DNA from 3 places in the Clostridium sp. MF28 genome. Region 1 is predicted to be linked to each of the others. Evidence: a T-box and tRNA genes for the amino acid it is inferred to sense, from the RefSeq annotation. Region 1 holds a T-box; the other regions hold tRNA genes.
The links. The T-box of region 1 lies ahead of alaS (alanine--tRNA ligase). A T-box ahead of a tRNA ligase gene usually reads a tRNA of that ligase, here a tRNA-Ala.
Positions count from the first base shown of each region.

Region 1 (4,572 bases):
CATTCACAAATTATGATGAAAATATTTATATTTTCGTAGGAGCTCGCCCATAGAGGCAAAGCCTTCATAATTAACCATATTCGTCTACGATTTTTTAAGTGTAAAATTATTGTGCGGTAAAATTATACATCTGAGCATATTAATATGAATAATTTTCCTCTTGTTGGAGACCATATCAAATGAACTAGATTTAGTTTATTAACTATATTACTTATTTTAGAGAATATAGGGGGAACACTACAGTATATAGTGTATAGACATAAGCAGGCATAAGGACTTTCTATTAAAAATTATTTTGGAGGTGCACAATGTTTAAAACTAGAGACTTCTATTTCAAGAAAGTTTATAACATTAAAGGCAAAAAGATTGGCATTATAGAAGACTTATACATAGATTTCTTTTGGGGAAAGATTGTGGGATTTAAGGTATCCAATAGCCATCTGTTCTCTAAAAATAACTATATAGACATGGAAGATGTTATAGATATAGGTGAAGATGTAATAATAGAAAATATAAAAAAAGGTGAGGGACTTACATTTAAAGAGATTAAGTATATGGAAGTTATTGATACATTGGGGAATGTTAAAGGAGTTCTAGAGGATATTATAATAGATATACAAGATTATTCAATTAAAGCAATAGTTATAAGCTCAGGGTTAGTAGATAAAATGATAAAGGGTAAGCAAATTATTCTATTAAATAGATGCATCCTCGGAGAGGAATATATATTATATACAGGAAATGAGGGAGTTATGTTTAAAACTTTACCTCATAATATGGATAGGCACAATGCAATTAAGAAAGCATAAAAAAGCAATTCTTCTAGGTATAACCCTATTATGCTTTATTTGCTTAATATTAGCTTACATTTTTAACAAATCAATAAATTCAATAATAAATATTATTGTAGCATCTTTTATTTTAGCTTATACTTTGACTCCTATTAGGGATGGATTTGAGGCGAAATTTAGAATAAGTAAAAAAATATCCTCAATAGTTGTTATATTAATAATTATAGGTATCATAACTGCATGTATAATTGTTATAGTTCCTACACTATTTAATGAGATATCTAATATCAGTAATATATTTGATAACGTAAGCAACTTACTTGAAGGAATGTTAAAGAAAAATAACTTGGATGACTTTTCTACCACTAATGTAATTTATAATGAAATTTTAGAAAAAGGAAATGCTTTTTGGACAAATTTTTCAGAAAATGCAGTGGAAAATTTAATGAGCATTGGAGATAATGCAATGTCACTAGCAATAATACCTATTATGGTTTATTACTTTCTTTGCGATGGTAATAAAATATATAGTAAAATGCTGTTGCTATTGCCAACTTCTAAAAGAGGGCTTACTAAAAAAATATTAAGCGATATTGATAGAGTATTAACAAGATATATAACAAGTCAATTGATGCTTTCGGGATTGATAGGCGGATTAACATTGATGTTGTTATTATTATTGAAAGTAAAATTTCCTTTATGGATTTCTATATTGAATGCAATTTTAAACATAATACCTTATTTTGGACCAATTTTTGGTGCAGTTCCGGCGGTAATAGTTGCACTTTTAGATTCTCCAATAAAGGCATTTTGGGTAATTGTGGGTATGTTCATAATTCAACAGCTTGAGGGCGATATTTTATCTCCGAAAATAACAGGGGATAGCACAGAGATGCATCCATTTGTTATAATAATTTTATTACTTATAGGAGACAAATTTGGCGGATTTGTTGGGATGGTTTTAGTAGTGCCAATAGCTGTCATTATAAAAGTTTTATATGATGATATAAATTACTATCTGTTCTAGATTTTATAGATAAACAACTTAAGGATTGGATTTATTAGATGAACATTTTACAAAGTTACTAAAACCTTAAGTTCGTATCTGCACTAGAAATCATAAATATATTTATAACCACAAGGGCAATAATATGAAGAAAACATTTGAAAATGAGCTGTTAAAGGTACTTAAGCAGAAAACCCAAAAAGTGATGCTCCGAATTTTATATTTGGTTAGCAGAATTTTCACACAGTGCAACTTTATAGCCTTAGAATCACCCATCATAATTACCTAGAAACTGGAACAAAAGTATATTATTCATTTCGGTGAGTTATACACATAAGTATAGATTATAGTTGGGTTATCTATAAAAAAGCTTATGCATTAGGGTAGTACAAATAAAGTTGAATATTGACATAATTATCTATATGAAATATAATTTTGATGAAATAATTAAATATTAGCGATGAATAGGATAAGTAAATTTATCATAGTCATTTCAGAGAAAAAGTGGTTGGTGAAAACTTTTGGCTATATATTTTGAAGCTACCTAGGAGCTATAAATTACTAAGTGATGTATGATTATATCATACATAATTAGGGTGGTACCGCGGAATTCTAGCTTTCGTCCCTATATCTATTTGGGGAGAGGGCTTTTTTTATTTGGTAAATTATACACCTATAAAAAGAGCAGCTATGCTGCAATTAGGATCTTTTCGCCTATAAAAAGAGCAGTGGTTCTGCAATTAATAACTTGTCACAAATAATTATGAAATCTTAAATCTTCATAAGAAGATTATAAACAATAAAAAGATATTCACAATGGATATCGGAGTCAACTGTTAACTGAAAAAAATGGAGGAATAGTTTATGAAATTTATGAAAACCAATGACTTAAGAGAAGCATACTTGAAATTTTTTGAAAGTAAAGATCATCTAAGAATGGATAGCTTTTCTTTGGTTCCAAAGAACGATAAAAGTTTATTATTAATAAATGCAGGAATGGCTCCGTTGAAGCCTTATTTTACTGGATTACAAGAGCCACCAAAGAGAAGAATTACAACTTGCCAAAAATGTATTAGAACAGGGGATATAGAAAACGTAGGTATTACAAGTAGACATGGTACTTTCTTTGAGATGCTTGGAAACTTTTCTTTTGCAGATTATTTCAAGAAAGAAATAATTCCTTGGGCTTGGGAGTTTATCACAGAGGTGTTGGAACTTCCTAAAGATAGATTATATGTAACTATATATTTAGATGATGATGAAGCATATGAATATTGGACTACACTTACAGATGTAGATAAAACTCATATATTTAGATTAGGCAAAGAAGATAACTTCTGGGAACATGGTGCAGGTCCATGCGGTCCTTGTACAGAAATTCATTTTAATAGATCAGAAGAAATACCAACTAACGCTGATGAGTTTGTTAAATTAGCAGATGAAGATAAGATAATAGAATTCTGGAACCTTGTTTTCACTCAATTTGATGGTGATGGAAAAGGAAACTATGAAAAACTTGCTAATACTAACATTGATACAGGTATGGGACTTGAAAGACTTGCAACTATAATGCAAGAGAAGAATAGTATTTTTGAAATTGATACATTAGAAAATATTTTAAGTGAAGTTGCAAAATTAGCTAATGTTAAATATGGAGAAAATCAAAAAACAGATATATCTTTAAGATTAATAACTGACCATATTAGATCGATAACTTTCATGATTTCAGATGATGTTATGCCATCAAATGAAGGTAGAGGATATGTGTTAAGAAGACTTCTTAGAAGAGCAGCAAGACATGGGAAAACTTTAGGAATTAAAGAAGCATTCCTTTGCAATTTATGTGATACTGTTATAAGAGATTCGAGTGAAGCTTATCCAGAACTAAATAGCAAAAAAGAATATATTAAAAAAGTAATTAAAATAGAAGAAGATAAATTTAGAGAAACTTTAGATTCAGGAATGGAAATATTAAATGGATTTATAAGTGAACTAAAAGCAAAGAATGAAAAAGTTCTTAGTGGTGTGGATGGATTCAAATTATATGATACATTTGGTTTCCCAATGGAACTTACAAAAGAAATATTAGAAGATGAAGGCTTATCATTAGATGAAGATGCTTTCCACGAAGAAATGAAAGTTCAAAGAGAAAGAGCTAGAAGTGCAAGAAAAGTTTCTAATTACATGGGAACTGATGTTAAAACATTAGATATTATACCAGGAGAAATCGAAACTGTTTTTGATGGATATGACAATGATACTTTAAATGCAGAAGTTAAAGTGTTAATTGAAGGTGAAGACTTTACAGATGCTATAACAGAAGGAAATAAAGCTATTATAGTTACTGATGTTACTCCTTTATACGCTGAAATGGGTGGTCAAATAGGAGATACAGGTGTAATATTTAATGATGGTTTTAAAGCTAATGTGCTTGATACTAAAAAGAACATAGGCGGAAAAATAGTTCATTTTGTTGAAGTTGTATCAGGAGAACTTAAAGTGGGAGATACAGTTACTATAGAAGTGGATAAAGTTAGACGTGAAAATATTAAGAAGAACCATACTGCAACTCATCTTTTGGATAAAGCATTAACTGAGGTTCTTGGATCACATGTTCATCAAGCTGGATCATATGTAAGTCATGATAGACTTAGATTTGACTTTTCTCACTTTGAAGCTATGACAGAGGAAGAAATAAGTAGGGTTGAAGATTTAGTAAATGAAGCAATTACAAGTGTTACACCAGTTGTTACAGAAGTTATGGATCTTCAAGAA
Region 1 covers NZ_CP014331.1:4,715,044-4,719,615, forward strand. The annotation lists gene AXY43_RS20700 (PRC-barrel domain-containing protein) at 309-809, shown strand; gene AXY43_RS20705 (AI-2E family transporter) at 790-1,818, shown strand; T-box leader at 2,249-2,427, shown strand; gene alaS (alanine--tRNA ligase) at 2,662-4,572, shown strand, end outside.

Region 2 (4,572 bases), 1.4 Mb from region 1:
CATATTATGTCTACGCCAGTATTAAGTATATTCTTACAAATATTATCGCCAATATTAGTAGGAGTACTAACATAAATCCTACTAAGAACCTTTGAAAATTCTTTCCATAAGTGCTTCTCAACGCTTTTATTACTTTTTACTGATACAACTTTGTAATTGATATTACCTTTTACTCTAACTAAACTGGTAAAAACATCTTTATTAGGCATTACTAATTACTCCAATCTAAATTTCATTAAACTCCTTAATTCTTCCAACTAAAATTTGTGAATCCATAGAATCATCTACTATATCTAAAACACTTTTATCCATCTCTCTTGCCAATATCTTTATTATCTTTATATTGCAACTTGAACCATTGCAGTTTCCAAGACCTATCCCTGTACGCCTTTTCACTCCCTCTACTGTTCTTGCACCTAAAGGTCTTCTTATTGAATCAATAATCTCTCCCTCAGAAATATTATTGCAATTACAAATAATATTGCCATAACGCTTATCAAGAGAAATTATTCTATTTATTTGATCTTTAGTCATCTCTCCAAATATATATGTCTCTCTCTTTTTATCAATATAATCCTTTTTCTTCGTTATATTCATACTTACTTTAACTTTCTTTTCAATATCCTGAGCAATTGCTGGTGCAACTGATATTTTAGCATAATGATTTCCTACAACCTTTATATAACCGGCCTCCAAATTACTATCATCTATTAACATATCATTTTCGCTGTATACTTCTGTAAATATATTAACTATTGACTCTTTTTTTATATTTTTCAATATTCTTTCTGGCAATTCTAATTTAGCGCTAAAATTATCACTGATCTTAATTCCAATTAAATTTTCATTTTCGGATATTGGCACCTTTATCATGGAATTTTCTTCATCTATATCTTCAATAATAATTTTCTTTAAGTTATCGCCTATACTTTTCTTAACTATTATACACTTAACTTTTTTATTTTTCATTTCGCTTGTTACATTACCACACATATCATTAAAGGATTCATTTGGAATTGTATTAATAACTAGTTTACAAGTAAACTTATTTTTATTCGTAGTTACTCTGAATCCCTTAGAAATAGTCTTAATATCTATAACCTCTTCTTCTAATCTAAAATTCACTCCATTATCTACAGCTATTTCTGCATATGAAACAGCTAGGTTATATGGTGATATTATTGAAGTATTCTCAGAATAGATAGCTTTATTTGCCTTTAAATTTAAACTTGGTTCCACATTATAAAGTTCATCACTATCTATTATGCGAACTCCATCTATTCCTCGCTCCATAGAATCACTGTACACTTTATTTAATAGTTCACCACTCTCATCTAAGAAAAGCCTTAATGAACCAATCTTATTATATCTAACATTGAACTTTTTACAATGCTTCCTTATTATATCAATACCTCTTTTCTCCAAGAGAGCCATTTTACTACTACTTGATTCTGAACCATCATAAACTACAGCTGTATTTGCAAATGAAATATCGTTTGCAACATCATATCCCTTTTCAATTAACGCTATATTTATATTATATTTTGAAAGTTCATAGGCAACTGCACATCCAATTATCCCACCGCCTAAAATTAATACATCATAATCCATTACTAGTCCTCCAAATCTGAAACTATAAAGTTGTTCTTTTTCAATTCCAATATAATTAAATCAATATCATCTTGAGTTTCAGCTGCTATTGTGTGAAGATGAACTCCATTAGTTAATGCAGATAGTAATTTTGCTTTTTGTTCCTTATATTTTTCAATAAATTTATTTAACTCATTATAATTCTTAATCATAAGCATGCCTTTTATTTCTCCATACAATGGATGCTCCACTACTACATCTTCAATCATTCCACCATATTTGATTACTATACTTAATTCCTCAATCATCTCATCTTCAGTATGAATTACTGCAATAATTGCTTTAGCTTTATTATTATTTGCATTAATTATATATCCATCTGGAGTTGCTATTATATTTTTACCTTTAGCTCTAAGAATTGCTATATCTTTTACTATAACCTGTCTAGTTACAGAATATCTTTTTGCTATAAAGCTTCCTTTCAAAGGCTCATTACTTTCTAGAAGTAATTTAATTATATCCTCTCTTCTCTCAATAGAATTCATATTTCCCTCCTATTTTAATTGCAATCATCAGATATACTTAATACTTTTAAATATATATTTTTCGAGTCAATATCACTTTTATTATGATGATACTTGATAGAATTTATTACGTCTAAGCATTCATCATTATTAATACTCTCAATCAGTCTTGCTCCAACTTCCGGATGATTATAATAACTTATTATTTTCTTATTTTTATTATACTTCAAAAATTTCCCGCGAGTAATACTATTTAAAAAAACAATAATGCCTTTATAAAATATATTTAATTTAGATTCTAATTTTCCTATGTCATGCAATAATGCACACCTAGCCATCCTTTTTTTATCGATATCAACTATATTATTATCCTCTATATATTTTATAGCCGTTCTACAGACTCTTATTGAATGTTGCCGCTCTGATTTAGTAAGTTTCATAAATAAATTCAACTCAGAAATACTAAGATACATCTTTAGTATTTCCATATCTTCCTTAACGAATATAGATTCTATTGCCCAATAAAATTGTTTTATTCTATATGAAAACATTCCTATCTCCTATGCTTATTCATACTAAACATAATTAAATAATTAAATAATTGTATAATAAAAGAAGTTATGAATTAATTCATAACTTCTTAATGGTGGAGATAAAGAGATTCGAACTCTTGACCCCCTGCGTGCAAGGCAGGTGCTCTCCCAACTGAGCTATACCCCCATGGTGGACCTTCAGGGACTCGAACCCTAGACCTACCGGTTATGAGCCGGTTGCTCTAACCAACTGAGCTAAAGATCCCTTTTAAATTTTACCTGGCGACTTCCTACTCTCCCACACAGTCTCCCATGCAGTACCATCAGCGTAATAGACCTTAACTTTCCTGTTCGGAATGGGAAGGAGTGTTACCTCTATGCCATCATCACCAGATCATTACAAATAATATTATACTTTGGAACATATCTTATGTCAAGTATTTTTTATATTATTCTTTCAAAATTGCACACAGTTTCTTTAATGTATTTACAACTTGACTATATTGGTCAAGCCCTCGACCTATTAGTATCAGTCAGCTAAATATGTTACCATACTTACACCTCTGACCTATCAACCTTGTAGTCTTCAAGGGGTCTTACTAGCTTATGCTATGGGAAATCTCATCTTGAGGTGGGCTTCACACTTAGATGCTTTCAGCGTTTATCCCTTCCCGACTTAGCTACCCAGCTATGCTTCTGGCGAAACAACTGGTACACCATAGGTCAGTCCATCCCGGTCCTCTCGTACTAAGGACAGCTCCTCTCAAATTTCCTACGCCCGCGACGGATAGGGACCGAACTGTCTCACGACGTTCTGAACCCAGCTCGCGTGCCGCTTTAATGGGCGAACAGCCCAACCCTTGGGACCTACTTCAGCCCCAGGATGCGACGAGCCGACATCGAGGTGCCAAACCTCCCCGTCGATGTGAACTCTTGGGGGAGATCAGCCTGTTATCCCCGAGGTAGCTTTTATCCGTTGAGCGATGGCCCTCCCACGAGGTACCACCGGATCACTAAGCCCGACTTTCGTCCCTGCTCCACTTGTAGGTGTCGCAGTCAGGCTCCCTTCTGCCTTTACACTCTTCGAACGATTTCCGACCGTTCTGAGGGAACCTTTGGGCGCCTCCGTTACATTTTAGGAGGCGACCGCCCCAGTCAAACTGCCCACCTAACAATGTCCTGTCACCAGTTTCATGGCATCCAGTTAGAACTTCAATACTATCAGGGTGGTATCCCAACAACGACTCCACCAAGGCTGACGCCCTAGTTTCCCAGTCTCCCACCTATCCTGTACAGACAATACCGAAATTCAATGCTAAGCTACAGTAAAGCTCTACGGGGTCTTTCCGTCCAATCGCGGGTAGCGAGCATCTTCACTCGCACTACAACTTCGCCGGATTTGCAGTTGAGACAGTGCACAAGTCATTACGCCATTCGTGCGGGTCAGAACTTACCTGACAAGGAATTTCGCTACCTTAGGACCGTTATAGTTACGGCCGCCGTTTACTGGGGCTTAAGTTCACACCTTCGCGTTACCACTAAGTATTCCCCTTAACCTTCCAGCACCGGGCAGGCGTCAGCCCCTATACATCAGCTTTCGCTTTAGCAGAGACCTGTGTTTTTGTTAAACAGTTGCTTGTGCCTATTCTCTGCGGCCTGATTTCTCAGGCACCCCTTCTCCCGAAGTTACGGGGTCAATTTGCCTAGTTCCTTAACTGCAATTCTTCCGTCGGCCTTAGGATTCTCTCCTCATCTACCTGTGTCGGTTTGCGGTACGGGCACTACTTCTCTCTCTAGATGCTTTTCTTGGAAGCATGGAATCAGATACTTCGGTTCCGTAGAACCTTCCCCATCACGCCTCAGAATTGTTGAAACGGATTTGCCAATCCCAACTCCCTAAACGCTTAGACTAGCATCCAATAGCT
Region 2 covers NZ_CP014331.1:3,353,062-3,357,633, reverse strand. The annotation lists gene AXY43_RS14455 (DUF1667 domain-containing protein) at 1-209, opposite strand, end outside; gene AXY43_RS14450 (NAD(P)/FAD-dependent oxidoreductase) at 226-1,611, opposite strand; gene AXY43_RS14445 (transcription repressor NadR) at 1,614-2,135, opposite strand; gene AXY43_RS14440 (HD domain-containing protein) at 2,150-2,665, opposite strand; tRNA gene AXY43_RS14435 (tRNA-Ala) at 2,759-2,834, opposite strand; tRNA gene AXY43_RS14430 (tRNA-Ile) at 2,836-2,912, opposite strand; rRNA gene rrf (5S ribosomal RNA) at 2,925-3,041, opposite strand; rRNA gene AXY43_RS14420 (23S ribosomal RNA) at 3,151-4,572, opposite strand, start outside.
Region 2: it encodes a tRNA-Ala, which carries the amino acid that the T-box ahead of alaS (alanine--tRNA ligase) is inferred to sense. The anticodon was not compared.

Region 3 (4,572 bases), 1.7 Mb from region 1:
AGTTCCATGGTCAAAAGGGAAACAGCCCAGATCGTCAGCTAAGGTCCCAAAGTGTAAGTTAAGTGGAAAAGGATGTGGGATTTCTAAGACAACTAGGATGTTGGCTTAGAAGCAGCCACTCATTAAAAGAGTGCGTAATAGCTCACTAGTCAAGAGATCCTGCGCCGAAAATGTCCGGGGCTCAAACTTACCACCGAAGCTACGGGTTCACGTTTAACGTGAGCGGTAGAGGAGCGTCGTAATCGGGCTGAAGTCGTACCGTAAGGAGCGGTGGACTGATTACGAGTGAGAATGTTGGCATTAGTAGCGAGATGTAGGCGAGAATCCTACAGGCCGAATATCTAAGGTTTCCTGAGTAAAGTTTGTCTTCTCAGGGTTAGTCGGGACCTAAGGCGAGGCCGAAAGGCGTAGTCGATGGACAATTGGTTGATATTCCAATACCACTATAATCGTTATTATCGATGGTGTGACGGAGAAGGATAGGATGTGCTAGCTATTGGATGCTAGTCTAAGCGTTTAGGGAGTTGGGATTGGCAAATCCGTTCCAACAATTCTGAGGCGTGATGGGGAAGGTTCTACGGAACCGAAGTATCTGATTCCATGCTTCCAAGAAAAGCATCTAGAGAGAGAAGTAGTGCCCGTACCGCAAACCGACACAGGTAGATGAGGAGAGAATCCTAAGGCCGACGGAAGAATTGCAGTTAAGGAACTAGGCAAATTGACCCCGTAACTTCGGGAGAAGGGGTGCCTGAGAAATCAGGCCGCAGAGAATAGGCACAAGCAACTGTTTAACAAAAACACAGGTCTCTGCTAAAGCGAAAGCTGATGTATAGGGGCTGACGCCTGCCCGGTGCTGGAAGGTTAAGGGGAACACTTAGTGGTAACGCGAAGGTGTGAACTTAAGCCCCAGTAAACGGCGGCCGTAACTATAACGGTCCTAAGGTAGCGAAATTCCTTGTCAGGTAAGTTCTGACCCGCACGAATGGCGTAATGACTTGTGCACTGTCTCAACTGCAAATCCGGCGAAGTTGTAGTGCGAGTGAAGATGCTCGCTACCCGCGATTGGACGGAAAGACCCGTAGAGCTTTACTGTAGCTTAGCATTGAATTTCGGTATTGTCTGTACAGGATAGGTGGGAGACTGGGAAACTAGGGCGTCAGCCTTGGTGGAGTCGTTGTTGGGATACCACCCTGATAGTATTGAAGTTCTAACTGGATGCCATGAAACTGGTGACAGGACATTGTTAGGTGGGCAGTTTGACTGGGGCGGTCGCCTCCTAAAATGTAACGGAGGCGCCCAAAGGTTCCCTCAGAACGGTCGGAAATCGTTCGAAGAGTGTAAAGGCAGAAGGGAGCCTGACTGCGACACCTACAAGTGGAGCAGGGACGAAAGTCGGGCTTAGTGATCCGGTGGTACCTCGTGGGAGGGCCATCGCTCAACGGATAAAAGCTACCTCGGGGATAACAGGCTGATCTCCCCCAAGAGTTCACATCGACGGGGAGGTTTGGCACCTCGATGTCGGCTCGTCGCATCCTGGGGCTGAAGTAGGTCCCAAGGGTTGGGCTGTTCGCCCATTAAAGCGGCACGCGAGCTGGGTTCAGAACGTCGTGAGACAGTTCGGTCCCTATCCGTCGCGGGCGTAGGAAATTTGAGAGGAGCTGTCCTTAGTACGAGAGGACCGGGATGGACTGACCTATGGTGTACCAGTTGTTTCGCCAGAAGCATAGCTGGGTAGCTAAGTCGGGAAGGGATAAACGCTGAAAGCATCTAAGTGTGAAGCCCACCTCAAGATGAGATTTCCCATAGCATAAGCTAGTAAGACCCCTTGAAGACTACAAGGTTGATAGGTCAGAGGTGTAAGTATGGTAACATATTTAGCTGACTGATACTAATAGGTCGAGGGCTTGACCAATATAGTCAAGTTGTAAATACATTAAAAAAACTATGTGCAATTTTGAAAGAACAAGGTTTTTTCAAATTGAAGATCTCGTGATGATGGCATAGAGGTAACACTCCTTCCCATTCCGAACAGGAAAGTTAAGGTCTATAGCGCCGATGGTACTGCATGGGAGACTGTGTGGCAGAGTAGGACGTTGCGAGGTAATCTTGTAGATTACAAGAGTTAAGTTAAAGAAATTTAACTTACGGATCTTTAGCTCAGTTGGTTAGAGCAACCGGCTCATAACCGGTAGGTCTAGGGTTCGAGTCCCTGAAGGTCCACCATGGGGGTATAGCTCAGTTGGGAGAGCACCTGCCTTGCACGCAGGGGGTCAAGAGTTCGAATCTCTTTATCTCCACCATTAAAAACTATGAATTTTATTCATAGTTTTTTTGTTTTATTATTATAAATATTGTTGTTAAATAATATTTATTACTGGTATGAGTTATATGGTGCAGAAAATAGTAGAACAACAGTATAAAATAGGCTAAAAATACTAATTGTTAAAGTATACAATGAATGAATTATAATATATAATTTATATGTAAAATATATGTAAAAATGTAATTTAATATTTTTATTTATTGTATAAAAATTATATTGCGAGGGGTAGGATTATGGTAAGAACTATTGTCTGCAAAAAAGATGGATGTAGCGGTAATGAATTTCATATATCAACAGAAGACAATAAACTTAAATTAGTATGTAAAGACTGTGGAAGTACTTATTATTATGATGTGAGTTATTATGAATTTATAATGTTATCAAATTGTGCAGAGTGTAATAACGATACATTTAAGGTGTTTAATAATTTAGATAAACAAGGAATATATGCTAAGTGTTCTAAGTGTGGTGCTCCACCAGAAAAAATATACATTGATGATGAAGGTGTGCAAGTTACTTATGAAGCAAAGTTACTACAAGATATAAAGCAGTTTATGTATCAAATTGATCAAAGAATTTGTAGCTTAGAGATGAAAATCGATGGTTTGGAAAAAGGGCAAGAATTATTAGAAGAATCACTTGCTTATATAAATAGATATATGTCTGAGTAATATAATATCTGTGAATTTTAAAATTGTACTTAAAGAGGATGGAATATGAAGAACAAAAGGAAAATTATTTACTGGTTTTTATTAATAGTTTGGATGATAGGGATATTTATTATGTCTAATCAACCTGCTCAAATATCTGATTCTCAAAGTGAAGGCGTAATAAATATTCTTTCTGCTATAGGTATCAATATGAATGGAATATTTGGGCAGCTTACTAATTTTATAGTTAGAAAATGCGCACACTTTCTTGAATATATGGTATTATCATTATTAGCGTTTAATGTGTTTAAATTGTATTTTAATATCAGAAGAGTTATTTTTGTGACAGTAGCTTTTGTATTTCTTTACGCTTGTTCTGATGAAATACATCAATTATTTGTTTTAGGAAGAGAAGGTGCTTTTAGAGATGTTATAATAGATACGGTTGGGGGTATTACACTAATATTGATTAATCTATTTAGAATGCATATAGTTGGCAAGTTTAATGAAGATAAATAAAAGATAATTTGAATAATTGGGATATAGTAATTTAATATTAAAACCAAATTAATCATTCGAATTTTAAAATAATATAAATCAGCTAATTATTTTAAGGTATGAGAATAAGGAATAAAAGTAAATAAAAATTGTGAAGGCTAAGTATATAATGCAAATTAAGCATTGTATACTTAGCCTTCATTTTCTATAAAATAAATTAAATATGTGATGCAAACATAAATATAAGTTAGTGATAAACAAATATAGATATTGGTTTAATTAGAGTAAACAAAATTACAATTACTCTAAGATTACTTGTTAAGCCTATTTATGAGATGAATTAAATTTTATTTTAAATAGATTATTTACTTTAAATAGAATATAAACAAGAATAAGCATTAATAATGCATCAAAAGTGAAGTTGAATAAAAATAATTGTTTCGAGGTATCAGCCTTTCCATTGCCGACAAAAGGCATTGGAAATTGAAGTATACCTATAAATATAACAGTCCAAAGCAAGAGAATTTTGTTCTTGATTTCAGGGTTAGAACTATTTCGAATATATTTATACAGTGAGCATAACAGAACAATAAGATAAATTAATCCTATAAAATATAAATTTCTAGGCAATATTTTTTCCCTTATAGATGACCAAAGTGTGAAACGATGGAAATCCCTAACTGGGGTTAAACTATCAGCTTTTGAGTACTTACCTAGTCCGGTACTAGTATAGAATGCCTTACTTGCGGTATATTTCATGCCATTTAATAAACGAGTAGGGTGAGTTAAATAGAATTTTCCAAGTTTAAAGTTATTTATTTTACTGTAGAATTTTTCATCAGTTATTTCTGAACCAGGAATATATTTGACATATTCATCAGAATCCAAATAAGCATGTTTCCCAGCCTCAGCTGATAAATCAGGATCTAAGCCTAAATCTATCAAGTCTTGCTCTGGTGTAGTAGATTCGTTTAGTACTCCATAAAAGACTGAGTTATACTGGGTGTCTTTACTTAAGTTGTTGCTATTCATATTGATGCGAATAGGATAGATTATCAATAAGCATGTAATAACATATAAAATAGCTAAATTGATTTTATT
Region 3 covers NZ_CP014331.1:3,010,333-3,014,904, reverse strand. The annotation lists rRNA gene AXY43_RS12845 (23S ribosomal RNA) at 1-1,912, shown strand, start outside; rRNA gene rrf (5S ribosomal RNA) at 1,986-2,102, shown strand; tRNA gene AXY43_RS12835 (tRNA-Ile) at 2,147-2,223, shown strand; tRNA gene AXY43_RS12830 (tRNA-Ala) at 2,225-2,300, shown strand; gene AXY43_RS12825 (hypothetical protein) at 2,557-2,994, shown strand; gene AXY43_RS12820 (VanZ family protein) at 3,040-3,492, shown strand; gene AXY43_RS12815 (hypothetical protein) at 3,796-4,572, opposite strand, start outside.
Region 3: it encodes a tRNA-Ala, which carries the amino acid that the T-box ahead of alaS (alanine--tRNA ligase) is inferred to sense. The anticodon was not compared.